Euzebya rosea: one gene and its partner. The protein of the gene in region 2 interacts with the protein of the main gene of each other region in a pairwise test. Links are inferred from orthologs where the notes say so. Each region holds a gene or a part of one and is shown on either strand. Other genes may lie near its edges. The genes, in order: ndk and CUC05_RS20700.

Region 1 (3,913 bases), on a different replicon or contig from region 2:
CCGCAACGGTCCGGCGACACCGCCGGGGGGCACCGGCAGCGTCGAGCTGTCGACCACGGTCGACCCCGACAAGGTGCAGCTGCTGACCGCCACCTACGACGGCGTGGCGCTGGCCGACATCGACGGCATCGGCTACGCCACCTACCGGGACGCGTCCTCCACCGGGTTCGTGGCGGGGGTCGCGGCGCTCAACCTGCGCGTGGACCTCGACGGCGGTGGAACCAGCGACGTGTACATGGTCTTCGAGCCCTATCAGGATCAGGGCAACGCGGCCGTCCAGACCGGGGTGTGGCAGACGTGGAACGCCTTCCGTGGCGGGGCCGCGGAGTGGTGGATCAACACCAACGCAGGTGGCTGTGGTCAGGCCACGCCCTGCACGTGGGACACCATCCTGACCCTGTTCCCCGACGCCACCATCCGCGAAGCCGCGACGTGTGGCCCCGGCGGCGTGACGTCGCCCTGCCCCGGGTCCCTCGGGATCAACCAGGGGTCGTTCAACCCAGGCATCATCAGCAGCGTGGACATGCTGACGGTCAGCGTCGAGGGGACCGCCACGACCTACGACTTCGAGCTGGTCCGTGACGACGACGGCGACGGCATCCCCGACACCGCGCCACCGACCAGCAAGGACGACTGCAAGAAGGGCGGCTGGGCCGGGTTCAACAACCCGACCTTCCGCAACCAGGGCCAGTGCGTCAGCTGGGTCAACCACAACACCTGAGGGCGACACGGCCGTGGCCGGCCTAGGTTTCCGGACCCGCCGCCAGGGCGCTCGCCTCGGCGAAGCGGTCGGCGTCGATCTGGCCGCTGGAGCGCGCGACGACCGTGCCGTCGGCGTCGGTGAAGACCCACATCGGCGTGCCGGACAGGCCCCATGCCTCGGCGGCCGTGCCGTCGCTGTCGACGAGCACCTCACCGGGGAAGGCCTCGGCCTCCAGCCACTCGTCCGGCGGCCAGTTGGGGCGGGCCGGGTCGTGCAGGGTGGAGACGGCGACGAGCTCGACCCCGTCGGCCAGCTGCCCGTCAGCGACCCAGTCGGCGATCAGCGGCATCTCCTCCTGGCAGTGGGGGCACCAGTGGGCGACGAAGACGACCGCCTGCGCCGTGCCCTCGCCGCCGATCGTGACCGCCCCGCCGTCGGGGTCCTGCCCCGCCACCACGGGTGCCGTCATGCCGATCGCCGTGTCCCCACCGGCCTGCGGGACGGTCGGCAGGGCCGTGCCCTCGGCGATGGCGGCGTCCACGCCGAGCGATGCGTCGGATCCCTGGACGAGCAGGAACCCGACACCGACGACGACCGCCAGCGCCACCACGGCGCCGATGGCGGTGACCATCCGGCTGCGGACGCCGGCCCGCTTCTCCGCGGCCCGTGCCTCGGCCAGTCGGTCGGCCCGACGGGCCTTCTGGCGTTCGCGCTTGCTGGACGTGGTGCTCACAGGGCCTGCTCCTCGAGTGGGTGGACGGGGGTCGGGGTGGTCGTGGTCTCGCCGGATGTCGTCGCGCCGACGTCGCTGCGGCGCTGGCCCCAGAGCGCCACGCCGAGCACCAGCACGACGAGGAACGCGGTGCCGGCCATGACCGGGATCGTGATGAACCCGAGCCGCTCGACCCAGATGGCCGAACACGGGTTGGTGGGGTCGCAGGTGACCCCGGCTGCGGGAGCGCGCTGCACGATCACGTGCCAGACGCTGGTCAGCAGCCCGAGGGCGGCCAGGGGGACGGCGTAGGTGAAGACGTCGTCGCGTCGGCGCAGCACGGCGGTCGTGGTGATCACGGCCAGGGAGTACATGAAGATGCGCTGGACCCAGCACAGCTCGCAGGGCACGTAGCCGGCCACCTCCGACAGGTAGAGGCTGCCGAGCGTGGCCGTGCCGGTGACGGACGCCGCGATCCCGACGGCAACCCCGGGGCGGGCGACGGCCGCCTTGCCCCTGTCGGTCAGGGCAACGACGAGCACACCCACCCAGCAGAGCAGGGTGAGCAGCGTGAACAACCAGGTGGCGGCGACGGTCATGGGACGGGTCTCATCGGAGGGGTCGGTCGAACGGGGGCATCGGTTCCACCATGGCCCTGTCCACCCGGCCGGGCCGGGTCCTTGGTCCCGTCATCGTCGGACTGTGGTCCCACCGTGACCCCCGACACCCCCCGAAGGGGGAGGGGTGGCCGGTCGGCCGCGCCGCAACGGCGTCGCAGCCGATACCCTGCGCGGCAATGGCTACTGAATCCACTCTGATCCTGATCAAGCCCGACGGTGTCCGTCGGGGCCTCATCGGCGAGGTCGTTCGCCGCATCGAGCGCAAGGGGCTGACCATCGACAAGATGGAGCTGCGCACCCTCGAGCGCGAGACCGCCGAGGAGCACTACGGCGAGCACCGCGAGCGTCCGTTCTTCGGCGAGCTCGTCGACTTCATCACCGGCGGTCCGCTGGTCGCGCTCGTCGTCACCGGCGAGTCCGCCATCGCCGCGATGCGCCAGCTGGCCGGCGCGACCAACCCGCTGGAGTCCGCTCCCGGGTCGATCCGCGGCGAGTTCGCCACCGAGATCGGCGAGAACATCATCCACGGCTCGGACTCCCCCGAGTCCGCCGAGCGCGAGATCAAGATCTTCTTCCCGTAGGGAACGACAGGATCACCGCACGGGGCGTCCTCGGGGCGCCCCGTTCGTCGTCTCCGGGGGTGTCGCGCCCGGGGCACGGCCTCGCCGGAGGGTCGCAGGACCCGCTGCGCCGATTAGGCTGCCGGACGATGACCGATCTCCCCGCCCCCGGCCGTTCCACCCGCTCGGTGCACCTGACCGAGCACGTCGACCCCGCCACCGGCAGCATCATCGCGCCGGTGCACACCAACTCGGCGTTCGCCTACGCCGACGTGCCCTCCTGGCGCGCGGCGGCGCTCGGCGAGACCCCGGGGCACATCTACGCCCGCAACTCCAACCCGACCACCGACCGGTTCGAAGCCAAGATGGCGGCGCTGGAGGGCACCGCTGCCGCGACCAGCTTCGGCACGGGCATGGCGGCCATCTCCACCACCCTGATGGCGTTGCTCGAACCGGGTCGACGGGCCGTGACGGTCACCGACACCTACGGCGGCACCCACCTGATGTTCAGCCAGATCCTGCCGCGATGGGGCGTGGACTGCGTGGTGGTCGACACCGACGACCACGACGCGCTGGAGGCCGCGATCGCCGAGGGCTGCGACCTGCTGTACCTGGAGACGCCCACGAACCCGACGCTCAAGGTGCTCGACATCGCCCGCCTGTCCGCCGCCGCGCGGGCCGTCGGTGCCGTCACCGTCGTCGACAACACCTTCGCCACCCCCATCAACACCCGACCGGTCGAGCACGGCGCCGACATCGTCCTGCACTCGGCCTCCAAGTTCCTCGGCGGCCACGGTGACGTCCTCGGCGGGGTCGTGTGCGGCAACGACGAGCTGGTCCACCGGGTCTACGCCCTCCGCGAGATCATCGGCACCGGCATGGACCCGCACGTCGCCGCCATGTTCCTCCGGTCGCTGAAGACCCTCGGCCTGCGGGTCGAGCGGCACAACGCGACCGCCCAGGCCGTCGCCGAACACCTCGCCGCCCACCCGAAGGTGGAGCGGGTGGCCTACCCGGGCCTGCTCGACCACCCCGGCCACGACGTCGCCGCCGACCAGATGGAGGGCTTCGGCGGCGTGCTGAGCTTCTCCCTCGTCGGGGGGATGCCTGCGGTCGAGACGGTCTGCGCCGAGCTGGAGTACGCCTACCTCGCCGCCAACCTCGGGCAGGTCGAGACCATCGCCGGACCGCCCGCGACGACCAGCCACGTCGAGCTGACCGACAGCGAACGGGCCGAGGCAGGCATTCCTGAGGGGCTCATCCGCTACTCCGTCGGGATCGAGGATGCGGCGGACCTGATCGCCGACCTCGACCGCGC
Region 2 (12,022 bases):
CCGTCCGGCGGCCCGTGTCGCGTCCGCCGACCCGGAGCTCAGCCGACCAGGGTCCCGTAGTGGCCCAGCAGGTCCGGGGGGAGGAGGGTCGGTCCGCCCACCGCCCACCCCTCGTCGAACCCGTGGACCTCGAGGAACGCCGCGACCGCCGGGTCGGCGGTCGGGCCGACCAGCAGCAGCGGCGCGCCCAGCAGCCCGGCTGCAGCGGCGCCGGCCAGGCCGTCGAGGACCGTGTCGGTCGGCGCGACGACGACGGGGCCTGCTGACCCGGTGGCCGTGCGATCCGCGGCGGCCAGCGACAGCGAGGTCGCGTCGGCTGCGTCGATGCGTTCGACCTCGATGCCGCGGGACGCCACCGTCGCCAGGGAACCGTCGGCGACCGCCTCGCCCGTGCCGACGACGGTCACCCTCGTCGCGCCGTCGGCCTCGAGCAGGCTGATCACCTCGGCGGGCACGCCGGTCCCGTCCAGCAGCAGCAACGGCAGCCCGCTCGTCCCGGCGAGGGCGGCCGCAACCACCAGGGTGGACGCGTCGGCATCGGCAGCGCTGATGACCGCGCCGAACGAGGAGGCCGGCCCCCCGAGCTCGGCAAGGCGGACCGAAGCGGTGATCGGATCCCCGTCCACCATGCGGACGGCGAGCTCCCAGTCGTGGGCCATCCGGCGACAGCTGGCTGGCCAGCTGCCGACCAGCACCAACGTGCCGCGGCGGCGCAGGACCCGGTTGACCTCGGCCCGGGCGGGGCCGGCCAGGCAGGCGTCGGCGTCGGGTTCGGCCGCCAGCCACGCCGCGTCGGCGCGGGCGGCCATCGCGGCGGAGGCGGCGGCGACCGCGGGGTCGGCGCCGTCGACCACCACAGCCACGTCCCTGCTGTCGTCGGGGGACATCGCGAACGACGTCCTCGCCACGGTCTCCAGCCGGTCGGCACCGAACAGCGGACGCACCGTCGGGTAGATGGCGCGCAACCCCGCGAGGTCGCCGTCGCCGAGCGCCGTCTGGCACGCCCACGCCTGCCAGAACATGACCCGGCAGCGCAGGTCGTCGCTGCCCATGCCGTCCCGCCAGCAGTCGTCCGCGGCGTTGCAGAGGTGGGCCAGGCCCACGACGTGGCCCATCTCGTGGCGGATCGCACGGACCAGGTCGTCCCGCGACTCCACCCGCGGGCAGACACCGATGTCGGCTTCGAGGATCTGCGTCCCGAGCGCCCCGTAGCGACGCAGGCCGAGTCCGCCGTCGGTGAACAGGTAGGCGTTGGCGTTCGTGAGGCCCTCGCAGGACTGCTCGAGGAAGACCGTGGAGCGGCCGTCGGCCACCACCCGGCCGTCGGTCACGTACCCCTCGAACCACGACGCCCAGCGGGTGCCGGCGTGGCCGTCCCAGGCACGAACCCCCTCGTGCACCGCGGCCTCGTCGAACCGGGCGACCACGTCGTCGTGCAGGTGGTAGCGCCACGGCAGGGCGTTGTCGCCCATCAGCACCGGCGCGTCCATCACGATGCCGCTGACCCAGTCCGATCCGACCCGAACGAGCGGTGGGGTGTGCCGGTTCTCGCCGGGCGAGGTCGACGTCCGGGCAGGCCGTCCCGCCGGGGGGCCCGGGCGGGACACGGCACGCGCCCCCGGGTCCACCTCCGGCGGGTCCTGCAGCGGGACCACGGCCGTCGAGCCGGGCAGGTCGTGCGTGCCGTCGGGGTCGTCGCGCACGAGCAGCCAGCCGGTGCCCGCCACCAGCAGGACCACCACCGCCGCCGCCAGCGCTCGCCCGGGACCCGACACGCCGCCACGATACTCGCGGGGTTGCGGGAAGCGGTCGGCCGACCGACCCTGAGTCCTTCGCGGCCGGACGACTCGGCCCCAGGACGAAGGACCCTCGAGATGACCGCCCGGCCGACCGACACCCGACTCGACGCGATCAGGGCAGCGGTGGCACGACGGGAACAGGCCTACCTCGACCTGCTGCGCGACCTCGTCGCCATCGACTCCGGGTCGTTGGATCACGAGGGGGTCCGCCGGATCACCGACGTGCTCGAGGGCATCCTCATCGCCGAGCGCTTCGTCGTTGAGCACGTGCCGGTCGGTGCGCTGCACGTCCTCGTCGGCCGTCGCGCCGGCACGGGACCGACCATCCTCCTCAACGCCCACATGGACACCGTGTACGACCGTGGGACCGCCGCCGAGCGCCCCTTCGCCATCGTCGACGGGCACGTCAGGGGCGCCGGTGTCGCCGACGACAAGTGCGGCATCGTCGCGGCGCTGATCGCCGTGCAAGCGCTGGACGAGGTGGGCAGCGACGCCGACCTGATGGTCGTGTTCACCCCCGACGAGGAGCTGGGTTCGCCCTACTCCGCCCCGGTGACCACCCGCCTCGCCGCCGAGGCCGACGTCGCGCTGTGCCTGGAGGCCGGCCGTGAGGACGGGTCGTTGGTCAGCGCCCGCAAGGGCGGTGCGAACCTGCGTGCCCAGCTGACCGGCCGAGGGGCCCACTCCGGGGTCGAACCCCACAAGGGCATCAACGCCGCCCTGCACATGGCGCACGCCATCGTGGAGCTGCAGGCCCTCAACGACCTCGAGCGAGGAACCACCGTCAACGTCGGGGTGGCCCACGCGGGCAGCCGCTCCAACATCGTCCCGGCCGAGGCCACCATGTGGATCGACCTCCGCGCCTGGACGCGTGAGGAGTACGACGCCCTGCTGGCCGAGGCCGAGCGGGTGGTGTCGGCACCGCATGTCGACGGGGTCCGGGTGGCCACGCGCCTGGAAGCGTCCTCGCCCCCGATGGAGGCCACCCCCGCGGTGACGGCCCTGGGTGACCTGGCGTGCGCCCTGGGCGCCGAGCTCGGCATCGAGGGCATGCGGCACGTCTCGACCGGCGGCATGGGTGACGCCAACATCGTCGCCACGGCCGGCATCCCGGTGCTGGACGGGCTGGCCCCGGTCGGCGGTGACGACCACACCCCCGCGGAGTGGCTGGACGCGGCCTCCATCGTCCCGCGGGTCACCCTGCTGGCCGCGCTGATCGACCGCCTGTCCGTCGACGGGGTCCCGGCCGCCTGATCCACAGGGCCGACACCACCCTGCGCCTCGGGCGGCGCGACGGTTAGGCTCCCGGCGTGACCGACGACGAGCCGTTGCGCATGGGGACCGCCGCCGGCCGCTGGGCCGTGACGGCGACGGTGGCCGGGTCGGCCGTGGCGATGGTCGCCGGCACCGTCGTCAACGTGGCGCTGCCCGACATCGCCGAGGGCCTCGACACCGGCACGCTCGGCGTCCAGTGGATCCTCAACAGCTACATGCTGGCGCTGGCCTCGCTGATCCTCATCGGCGGGGCGCTCGGTGACACGTTCGGGCGACGGCGGGTCTACGTGATCGGCACCGTCGTCTTCGGGGTGGCGAGCGTGGCCGCTGCGGCGGCACCGACCGTCGGGATGCTGCTGGCCGCCCGGGTGCTGATGGGCATCGGCGGGGCACTCCTGACCCCCGGCAGCCTCGCCATCCTGGAGGCCTCATTCGTGGAGGAGGACCGGTCGGCCGCCATCGGGGCGTGGTCGGGGCTCGGGGGGATCGCCGCCGCCGTCGGCCCGCTGCTCGGCGGCCTGCTCCTCGACGTCGGGGGCTGGCGGTCGTTGTTCCTCCTCAACGTGCCCGTCTGCGCCCTCGCCGTCGTGCTGACGATCCGCCACCTGCCCGAGAGCAGGGACCCGTCCGCCGTCGGCAGCCGGCTGGACTGGCTCGGCACGATCACCGCCGCGGCTGGGCTCGGCGCCCTGACGTTCGGGCTGATCCAGCTCGGGGAGGGCGCCTCCGGGCTCTCGGTCGGCACCGCGGTGGCCGGTGCAGTCGTCCTCGCCGGCTTCGTGGTCGTCGAGCGGCGGGTCGCCGCGCCGTTGGTGCCGCTCGGCATGTTCGCCAACCGGACCTTCTCGGTCGCCAACGGCATCACGTTCGTCGTGTACGCCGCGCTCGGCGGGGTGTTCTTCCTCCTCGTGGTCTTCCTCCGCGAGGTCCTGGGGTTCAGCGGGGTGCAGGCCGGCGCGGCGACCCTGCCGATCACGTCCCTGATGCTGCTGCTGTCGGCGCGATCCGGACGGCTGGCCAGCCGGATCGGTCCCCGGGTCCCGCTGACCATCGGGCCGCTGCTGCTGGCGGCGGGCATGGTCGGCTACAGCCTTCTGGGGGAGGGGTCGACGTACCTCCGTGACGTGCTGCCGGCCATGCTGGTCTTCGGTGCGGGGCTGGTCCTGCTGGTCGCACCGGTCACCGCGACGGTGCTGGCCGCTGCCGACTCCGCGAAGGCGGGCGTGGCGTCGGGCATCAACAACGCCGTGGCCCGGACCGCCGGACTGCTGGCGGTCGCGGTCCTGCCGCCGGCTGCCGGTCTCGGACCGGATGCCTTCGACGACCCCGCCCTGTTCGCGGCCGGCTTCTCGCGCGCCATGCTGCTGACGGCCGGGCTGGCGCTGGCCTCGGCTGCCATCGCCTTCCTCGGGTTGCCGTCGACGCTGCGAACGCCACGTCGTGGCCCCGGCCCCGCGCCCCACGAACGCACGCACTGCACCCTGGATGCACCTCCACCGGGTACGCGTCCTGCCGAGTCCGCGCGCTAGCCTTCCTGATCGCCCACGAGGTCCGTGGGATGCCCGATCGAAGGACCGTGATGAACGCCCGCCTCCCCGAGGTCAACCCCGACGAGGCCGTCGACCTGATGGAGAAGGGTGCACTCCTGCTGGACGTCCGCGAGATGGACGAGTGGCAGGCAGGACATGCACCCGAGGCCCGCCACGTGCCGATGTCCACCATCCCCCAGGTGATGCGGGACCTGCCCACCGACGTGCCGATCGTGGCGATCTGCCGGTCCGGACGGCGGTCGGCCGAGGTGACGGTCTACATGAACAACGCCGGCTTCGACGTCCGCAACATCGAGGGCGGCATGCAGGAGTGGAGCGCCATGGGTCACCCCGTCGTCACCGACGACGGCGCGCCCGGCATGGTCATCTGACGGCTCTCGTGCCCACCCGGGGCGTCAGCGCGGTGGCAGCCCCCCGAGCGCCCGGACCGTGTCGAGCGTGTCGACCTCGGCCGGCGACTTGTCGTCGCGGTACCCGATGACGCGCGCGAACCGCAGCGCCACACCACCCGGGTAACGGCGGGAGGTCTGCACCCCGTCGAGGGCGATCTCGACGACCTGCTCGGGCCGGACGTACACGGCCCGCTGGTCCCGGTGGGTCTCCAGCTCGAGGAACCGGGCCGTCTGCCACTCGAGCATGGCGTCGGTCATGCCCTTGAACGTCTTGCCGAGCATGACGAACTCGGGGTCGCCGTCGGGACCCTCGACACGGGCGCCGAGGTGGATGTTGGACAGCCAGCCCTGCCGTCGGCCCGACCCCCACTCCACGGCCAGCACGACCAGGTCGAGGGTCCTGACCGGCTTGACCTTGCGCCACTGCTTGCCGCGGCGACCGGCGGCGTAGGGCGCGTCGAGCGCCTTGACCATCACCCCCTCGTGGCCGCGGTCCAGCGACTCGACGGCGACCGCTTCGCCCGCGGCGGCATCGTCGACGACGACCGACGGGATGCGCTGGTGGTCAGGGACCAGCGCGGTCAGGCGCTCGCGCCGGACCGACAGCGGCTGGTCGATCAGGTCCTCGCCGTCGACGTGCAGCAGGTCGAAGAAGAACGGGCTCAGCGCTGGCCGTTCGCCCTCGTCCCGGCTGAAGGCGCTCATGGTGTCCTGGAAGGCCCACGGCAGGCCGTCGGCGCCCATGGCCAGCACCTCCCCGTCGAGGATCGCCTGCCGGACCGGCAGGGCCCGGGCGGCGGCCACCACGTCGGTGGACCGGCCGGTGATGTCGTTGAGGTTGCGGGTGAACACCACCACGTCGTCGCCGTCGACATGGACCTGGATCCGGGCGCCGTCGAGCTTCCACTCCACCACCGCGGTGCCGAGCTCCTCCACCACCTCGGTCACGGACTCGGCGGTGGAGGCCAGCATCGGCTGCACCCCACGCCCGACCACCAGGCCGACGGCCTCCAGCGCCGGACGGCCGCCGGTCAGCGCGAGGGTGGTCACCTCGCCGAGGTCGGCGGAGAGCATGAGGGCCCGCCGGACGACGGTTTCGGGCACGTCCGCCGCCTTCGCGACGGCCTTGGCGACCATGCCGGCCGACGCCCCGTGCCGCATCTCACCCATGACCAGGTGGCGCAGGAACGATTGCTCGGCGGCGGTCGCACGGGCGAGCAGGTCGGTCAGGGCGGCCATCCGGGCACCGCGTGACCCCGGCCCGCCGGCGGTCGCCAGCACCTCCAGCGCCGCGTCGACGTCGTCGAGGGCGAGGGAGGGGGTGTCGGCGGGCGGGGTGTCGGCGTCCCGGATCGCGGCCCAGCCGACCTCCAGGCGATCCTGCGGAGGGTCCCCGGCCAGGTACCGTGCGGCCAGGTCGGCCCGGTCCCCGGCGGCCAGCAGCGCCTCGACGATGATGCGCACCTTCTCGTTGCGCCCGGACTCCTCGGCCAGCGCGTCGGAGGCCGCGACCAGGTCGACCAGTCGCCCGGCGGTCACCCGATCGCCCTGCTGATCACGACAGCGACCAGTCGACCGGCTCGGCCCCCTGTGCCTCCAGCGCGGCGTTGGTGCGGCTGAACGGCCGTGAGCCGAAGAACCCGCGGGCCGCTGACATGGGGGAGGGGTGGGCGGACTCGATGGCGGGGGCGTCCAGCAGCCATTCCTTGGTGGAGCGGGCGTCGCGGCCCCACAGGATCGCCACCAGCGGGGCGCTGCGCATCGCCAGCGCTCGGACGGCCTGCTCGGTGATGGCCTCCCAGCCCTTGCCACGGTGCGAACCCGGGTCGCGCGGGGCCACGCTCAGGCATCGGTTGAGCAACATGACGCCCTGGTCGACCCACGGGGACAGGTCGCCGTCGGCAGGCGTGGGCACGCCGAGGTCCTCCGACAGCTCGGTGAAGATGTTCTGCAACGAGCGGGGGAGGGGGCGGACGCCCGGCGCGACGCTGAACGACAGCCCGACGGCGTGCCCCGGCGTGGGATAGGGGTCCTGGCCGAGGACCAGCACCTTGACCTCCTCGAAGGGGACGGCGAAGGCCGCGAACACCCGGTCGGGGGCGGGGAGGAAGGACCGGCCGGCCGCCAGCTCGCCCCGGAGGAAGTCGCCCATCGCGGCGATGTCGTCGGCGACCGGTTCCAGCGCCACGTCCCAGCCCGGCCCGACGACGTCAGCAAGCGGTGTTCGTCCCATGTGGTCGGCCATGCTCGGGGGACGGCCGGGGTCACGCAAGCCGACCCGCCTTCCACCCCTCCTGCGGCCGCTCACCCGGCCGCCCCTCCCCCCACTCGAATTGTGCACTTCCGCCCACATGGGCACCGAAGTGCACCAGTCCGCGCCGCTGTTGTGCAGCTTCGTCAACGGGTTGGCCAAGCTGCACATTTCGCGGCGCCCTGGGCGTGCCGCCGGGCCGCCGCGATCTTCACGCGCCCTGCTCACCCAGGGGCTCCGCCCCCGGACCCCCGGGTGGGCGCGCTCCGATCCTCGCTGCGCTCGATTCTCACGCGCCCAGCTGCACCTGGACCGTGCCGGTCGGCACGTCGAGGGGGGCGTTGCGGGGTTCGACGGTCAGGCCGAGGGCGTCGAGGCCGGCGTGCTGGGTGGTCAGGGGGACGCCGTTGTGCAGCTCGCCGACGGCGATGGGGGTGCCGTCGATGATGGCCCACAGGACGTACATCAGCTGCTCGTCGAGGACCGGCAGGCCCTCGGCGACGGTCACGGCGGCGCTGTGGTCGTCGGAGATCACCGCGGTCACGACCCCGCCGTCGGGCAGGCCGGCGTCGAAGCGGGCGGCGTCGGTCGCGGCGACGAGCGTGGCGACCTCGGTGTTGGTGGTCTCCAGCGCATCCAGCCGGTCGGAGAGGTCCGAGACGAGGACGCCCAGGCCGACCGACACGGCGACCGCGGCAGCCGCGGCGACCATCGACAGGCGGGTGACCCACGACTTGGTGCTCGGGACCGCCGCCGGACGGACCGAGGGGGCATCGTCGATGGCGGTGACGACCGGACGTTCCTGGCGGACGTTGTCGATCTCCGCCATGACGGCTCGACGCAGGCCCTCGGGCGGGGTCTCCGCGGCGGCACCGCCGAGCATCGCGCCGACCTCGAGGAGGGAGGCGACCTCGGCCTGCGTGGCGGGAGACGTGGCCATGTAGGCCTCGAAGGCATCGCGCTCGTCGTCGTCCAGGGCGTCCATGACGTACGCGCCGGTCAGGGCATGCAGGTCCTTGCTCATCGTGTCTCCACCTCCATCGCGTCTCGCAGCCGGATCAGGCCATCTCGCATCCGGGTCTTCACGGTCCCCAACGGGGTGTCCAGCAGGGCGGCCACCTCTCGATAGGTGTTGCCGCCGTAGTACGCCATTTCTATCGCTTCTCGTTGCACGTCGGTCAGGGTCTTCAGGGCCTCGCGGACCTGCTGTGTCTCGAACCTGGTCTCCACCGCGTCGGCAACGCTGTCGAACGGGCGTTCACGGTTCTCCCGCGACACCCGTTCCTCCCTGTCCCGGGAGGACTGCACGCTGCGGACCCGGTCGACCGCCCGCCGATGCGCCATCGTGAGGATCCACGACTTGGCGCTCCCGCGGTCGGTATCGAACCGTGTCGCGGTTCTCCACACCTCCACCATCACGTCCTGCGCGACCTCCTCGCTCTGCGAGGGGTCACGGAGGACCCGGCGGATGACACCGTAGACCTGGGGCACCACCTGGTCGTAGAGGGCCTCGTAGGCCGCGCGATCGCCCCGTGCGACTCGGGTGAGCAGCACGTCGGGATCACGGGTTTCTGCGACGCGGTCGTCGGGTACCGACGACAGGTGGCGCTTGGGATCGGGCATCACCTCTTGTTCGGCGCCGCCACGGGTGCCGGATTGCCCTTTGCGTGAGAACATCACCCGGAGCGTAGGCGGTGGGGCGCGGCGGGGCTGCGAGCGGACTGCCATGATCGACCGTCCTGTGTCACCAGCGCGTCCAACCGCCCGACCCGACCTGCCTGCCCTGCCGGTGCAGGAAGTGCTCGGCGATGTCGTCGACGCGCTCGGCCGGGCTGGTGTCGCCGTCCTCGAGGCGCCACCCGGGGCGGGCAAGACGACGCTCGTCCCGCTGGCCATGCGTGACGCCGGGTGGCTGACGGGCCGGATCGTGGTGCTCGAACCCCGCCGGATCGCGGCACGCGCCGCCGCCGAACGCATGGCCGACCTGCTCGGCGAACCCGTCGGACGCACCGTCGGCGTCACCACCCGCGAGGACCGTCGCACCTCCGCCGACACCGTCGTCGAGGTCGTCACGGAAGGCGTCCTGGTCAGGCGGCTGCAGCGCGACCCGACCGCCGAGGGGATCGGCGCGGTCGTCCTCGACGAGTTCCACGAACGATCCATCGAGGCCGACCTCGCCCTGGCCTTCTCCCTCGAGTGCCGTCGGGCCATCCGCGACGACCTGCGCCTGCTGGTGATGTCGGCGACGCTGGAGGGGTCGAGGGTCGCCGCGCTGCTCGGCGACGCGCCGGTCGTGACCAGCCGGGGCCGGGTGTACGACGTCGAGACCCGCCACGAAGCGGTGCCCGTCGACGCCGACATCGGCGAGGCGACCGCGGCCGCCGTCCGGCGGACCCTGCCGGTCACCGAGGGCGACCTGTTGGTCTTCCTCCCCGGCCAGCGGGAGATCAGGCGAGCCGCCGGGGCGCTCGCGGGGATCGACGCCGAGGTCCTGCAGCTCTACGGCGCGCTGCCCGCCGCAGCGCAACGCCGCGCGCTGCAGCCCGTGGCCGGCCGTCGACGGGTGGTCCTGTCCACCGACATCGCCGAGTCGTCGCTGACGGTGCCCGGCGTGCGCGTGGTCGTCGACGCCGGCTGGGCACGGCGGCCCCGGTTCGACCCGACCTCGGGCATGTCCCGCCTGCACACCGTCCGGGTCAGCCGGGCGAGCGCCGACCAACGACGGGGTCGTGCCGCTCGCGAGGGCGCGGGCGTCTGCGTGCGGCTGTGGCCCGAGCACGAGGCGCTGGCCGGTCATGCCCCGCCGTCGATCGCCGAGGAGGACCTGGCGCCGACCGCGCTGGAAATCGCGGCGTGGGGCACCGACGTGGCGGAGCTGTCGTTGCTGGACCAGCCGCCGGCCGCCACCTGGGACGCCGCCCGCGAGCTGCTGCTCGGCCTGGACGCCCTTGGCGAGGACCGGCGGCTGACCGACCACGGCCGGGCGATGGCCGACCTGCCCGTGCATCCCCGGCTGGCCCACATGGCGCTGCGGGCACAGCCGTCGCAGCAGCGGTTGGCCGCCGAGCTGGCCGCCCTGCTCGGCGAACGCGACGTGATGCTGGACGGTGACGCCGACCTCGAACGCCGGGTCCGGGCCCTGCGGGGTGACCGGGTGGGTGCCGTCCGGGCCCCGACGATGAAACGGGTGCGCCGTGACGCCGACCGGTTGCATCGCCGGCTCGGTGGCGGGACGGGGGCGCCGCTGACCGACGTGGGGCCGCTGGTGGCGCTGGCCTATCCCGACCGGATCGCCCGATCCCGGGGGCAGCGGGGGGTGTTCACGATGGCCGGTGGGCGGGGCGCCACGCTGCCCGAACGCGACCCGCTGGCCGGTGAGGCGCTGCTGGCCATCGCCCACGTCGACCGCGGGACGACCCAGGCGCGGGTGTACCTGGCGGCCGGCCTCGACGAGGGGGCGGTCGAGCCGATGGTGCGGGTCGTGGACCACGTGGCGTGGGAGGGCGGCGACGTCGTGGCCCGGCGGCAACGACGGCTCGGTGCCCTCGTCATGTCCGAGAGCCCGCTCGCCGACCCCGACCCCGACCGGTTGCTGACCGCGTTGCTGGAGGGGGTCCGGGCCACCGAGCTGCGGGCGCTCGGGTGGAACCGATCGGCGATTGACCTCCGTGACCGGCTGCGCCACCTCCACCACGGGGCCGCGGCCGACGGGTGGCCAGCCGTGGACGACGACACGTTGCTGGCCGAGCTGGAGGAGTGGCTGGCGCCGTTCCTGACCAGGGCCCGGCGACGCAGCGACCTGGCGCGGGTCGACCTGCACACGGCGCTGATGTCGCGGGTGCCCTACCAGCTGCACGGCCGCCTCGACGACGTCGCCCCGACGCACCTGGAGGTTCCCAGCGGCTCGCGCATCCGCGTCGACTACAGCGGCGAGCAACCGGTCCTGGCGGTGAAGCTGCAGGAGATGTTCGGCGCCACTGACGGCCCCCGGATCGCCGGCGAGCCGGTGCTGCTGCACCTGCTGTCCCCGGCGCAGCGGCCCGTGCAGGTCACCGACGACCTGGCCGGGTTCTGGGAGCGGGGCTACCCGGAGGTCCGGGCCGAGCTGCGGGGCCGCTACGCCAAGCACCCGTGGCCCGAGGACCCGCTGTCGGCCGCCCCCACGCGACACACCAAGCGGCGGGCGGCCGGCGGCTGACCGGCAGGCGGACGCCGCAGGACAGGGGTCGACCGCGACCAACCGACCGGGGGTCGACCCCGAGACCGGTCCGGGTGGGTCAGGGGTGAACACGGGGGACCACCCCGATCCGGTCGGACGGTCGTCCGGCCACGGTGAGTGCATGACGACACCTCGCCCCACCGCCCCCACCCCTCCCGGACCCCCGCAGGGCCCCACGACCGCTCGACCGGGCCCGTCCCCCTACCCGCCGGGCCCCGGCCCGTCCGGTCATCCCGCCTGGTCCCAACCGGCACGATCGGGGCCTCCCTCGGCCATGGGCGACGCAGGCCCCGATCGCGCCGGTGGTGGTGGGTACCCGCTCAACGGCCCCCACCCCGGGCCGGCCCCGACACCACGGGAGCCGTCCGTGCTGAGCCCGGCGGCGGAGGCCCTCGGCTACGGCGGCGGGATCCTGACCACCCTCGCGGTGCTCTACGAGCTCGGCGACGTGTGGACCGACCTCGGCGGCGGCGCCCAGACCCTCCTCCTCGCCCTGGCGACCGTCGCGCTGTCGACCGCCGCCGGGTTCGTCGGGG

What was found.
Region 1: the proteins of CUC05_RS20700 (region 2) and ndk interact in binary tests that used the Escherichia coli proteins (3 or more experiments, as listed by UniProt). The link is inferred for Euzebya rosea from one-to-one orthologs.

Annotation. Positions count from the first base shown.
Region 1 is NZ_PGDQ01000002.1:227,271-231,183, forward strand. Bases 1,167-3,913 are described here. They hold ndk (nucleoside-diphosphate kinase), read left to right. Parts: upstream 1,167-2,211; coding sequence 2,212-2,616; downstream 2,617-3,913. Other genes in these bases: CUC05_RS02705 (TlpA family protein disulfide reductase), read right to left, coding at 1,167-1,436; CUC05_RS02710 (disulfide bond formation protein B), read right to left, coding at 1,433-2,014; CUC05_RS02720 (aminotransferase class I/II-fold pyridoxal phosphate-dependent enzyme), read left to right, coding at 2,745-3,913. Also shown: CUC05_RS02700 (hypothetical protein), read left to right, coding at 1-721; more of CUC05_RS02705, read right to left, coding at 744-1,166. UniProt on the Escherichia coli protein: Major role in the synthesis of nucleoside triphosphates other than ATP. The ATP gamma phosphate is transferred to the NDP beta phosphate via a ping-pong mechanism, using a phosphorylated active-site intermediate.
Region 2 is NZ_PGDQ01000018.1:63,839-75,860, reverse strand. What follows is about bases 5,411-8,182. They hold CUC05_RS20700 (uracil-DNA glycosylase), read right to left. Parts: upstream 7,250-8,182; coding sequence 6,572-7,249; downstream 5,411-6,571. Other genes in these bases: CUC05_RS20695 (anti-sigma factor), read right to left, coding at 7,557-8,182; CUC05_RS20705 (ATP-dependent DNA ligase), read right to left, coding at 5,411-6,555. In the rest of the region: CUC05_RS20725 (hypothetical protein), read right to left, coding at 39-1,775; CUC05_RS20720 (M20 family metallopeptidase), read left to right, coding at 1,875-3,053; CUC05_RS20715 (MFS transporter), read left to right, coding at 3,110-4,603; CUC05_RS20710 (rhodanese-like domain-containing protein), read left to right, coding at 4,654-4,995; more of CUC05_RS20705, read right to left, coding at 5,020-5,410; more of CUC05_RS20695, read right to left, coding at 8,183-8,291; ECF RNA polymerase sigma factor SigK, read right to left, coding at 8,288-8,944; ATP-dependent helicase HrpB, read left to right, coding at 8,994-11,465; CUC05_RS20680 (hypothetical protein), read left to right, coding at 11,854-12,022. UniProt on the Escherichia coli protein: Excises uracil residues from the DNA which can arise as a result of misincorporation of dUMP residues by DNA polymerase or due to deamination of cytosine.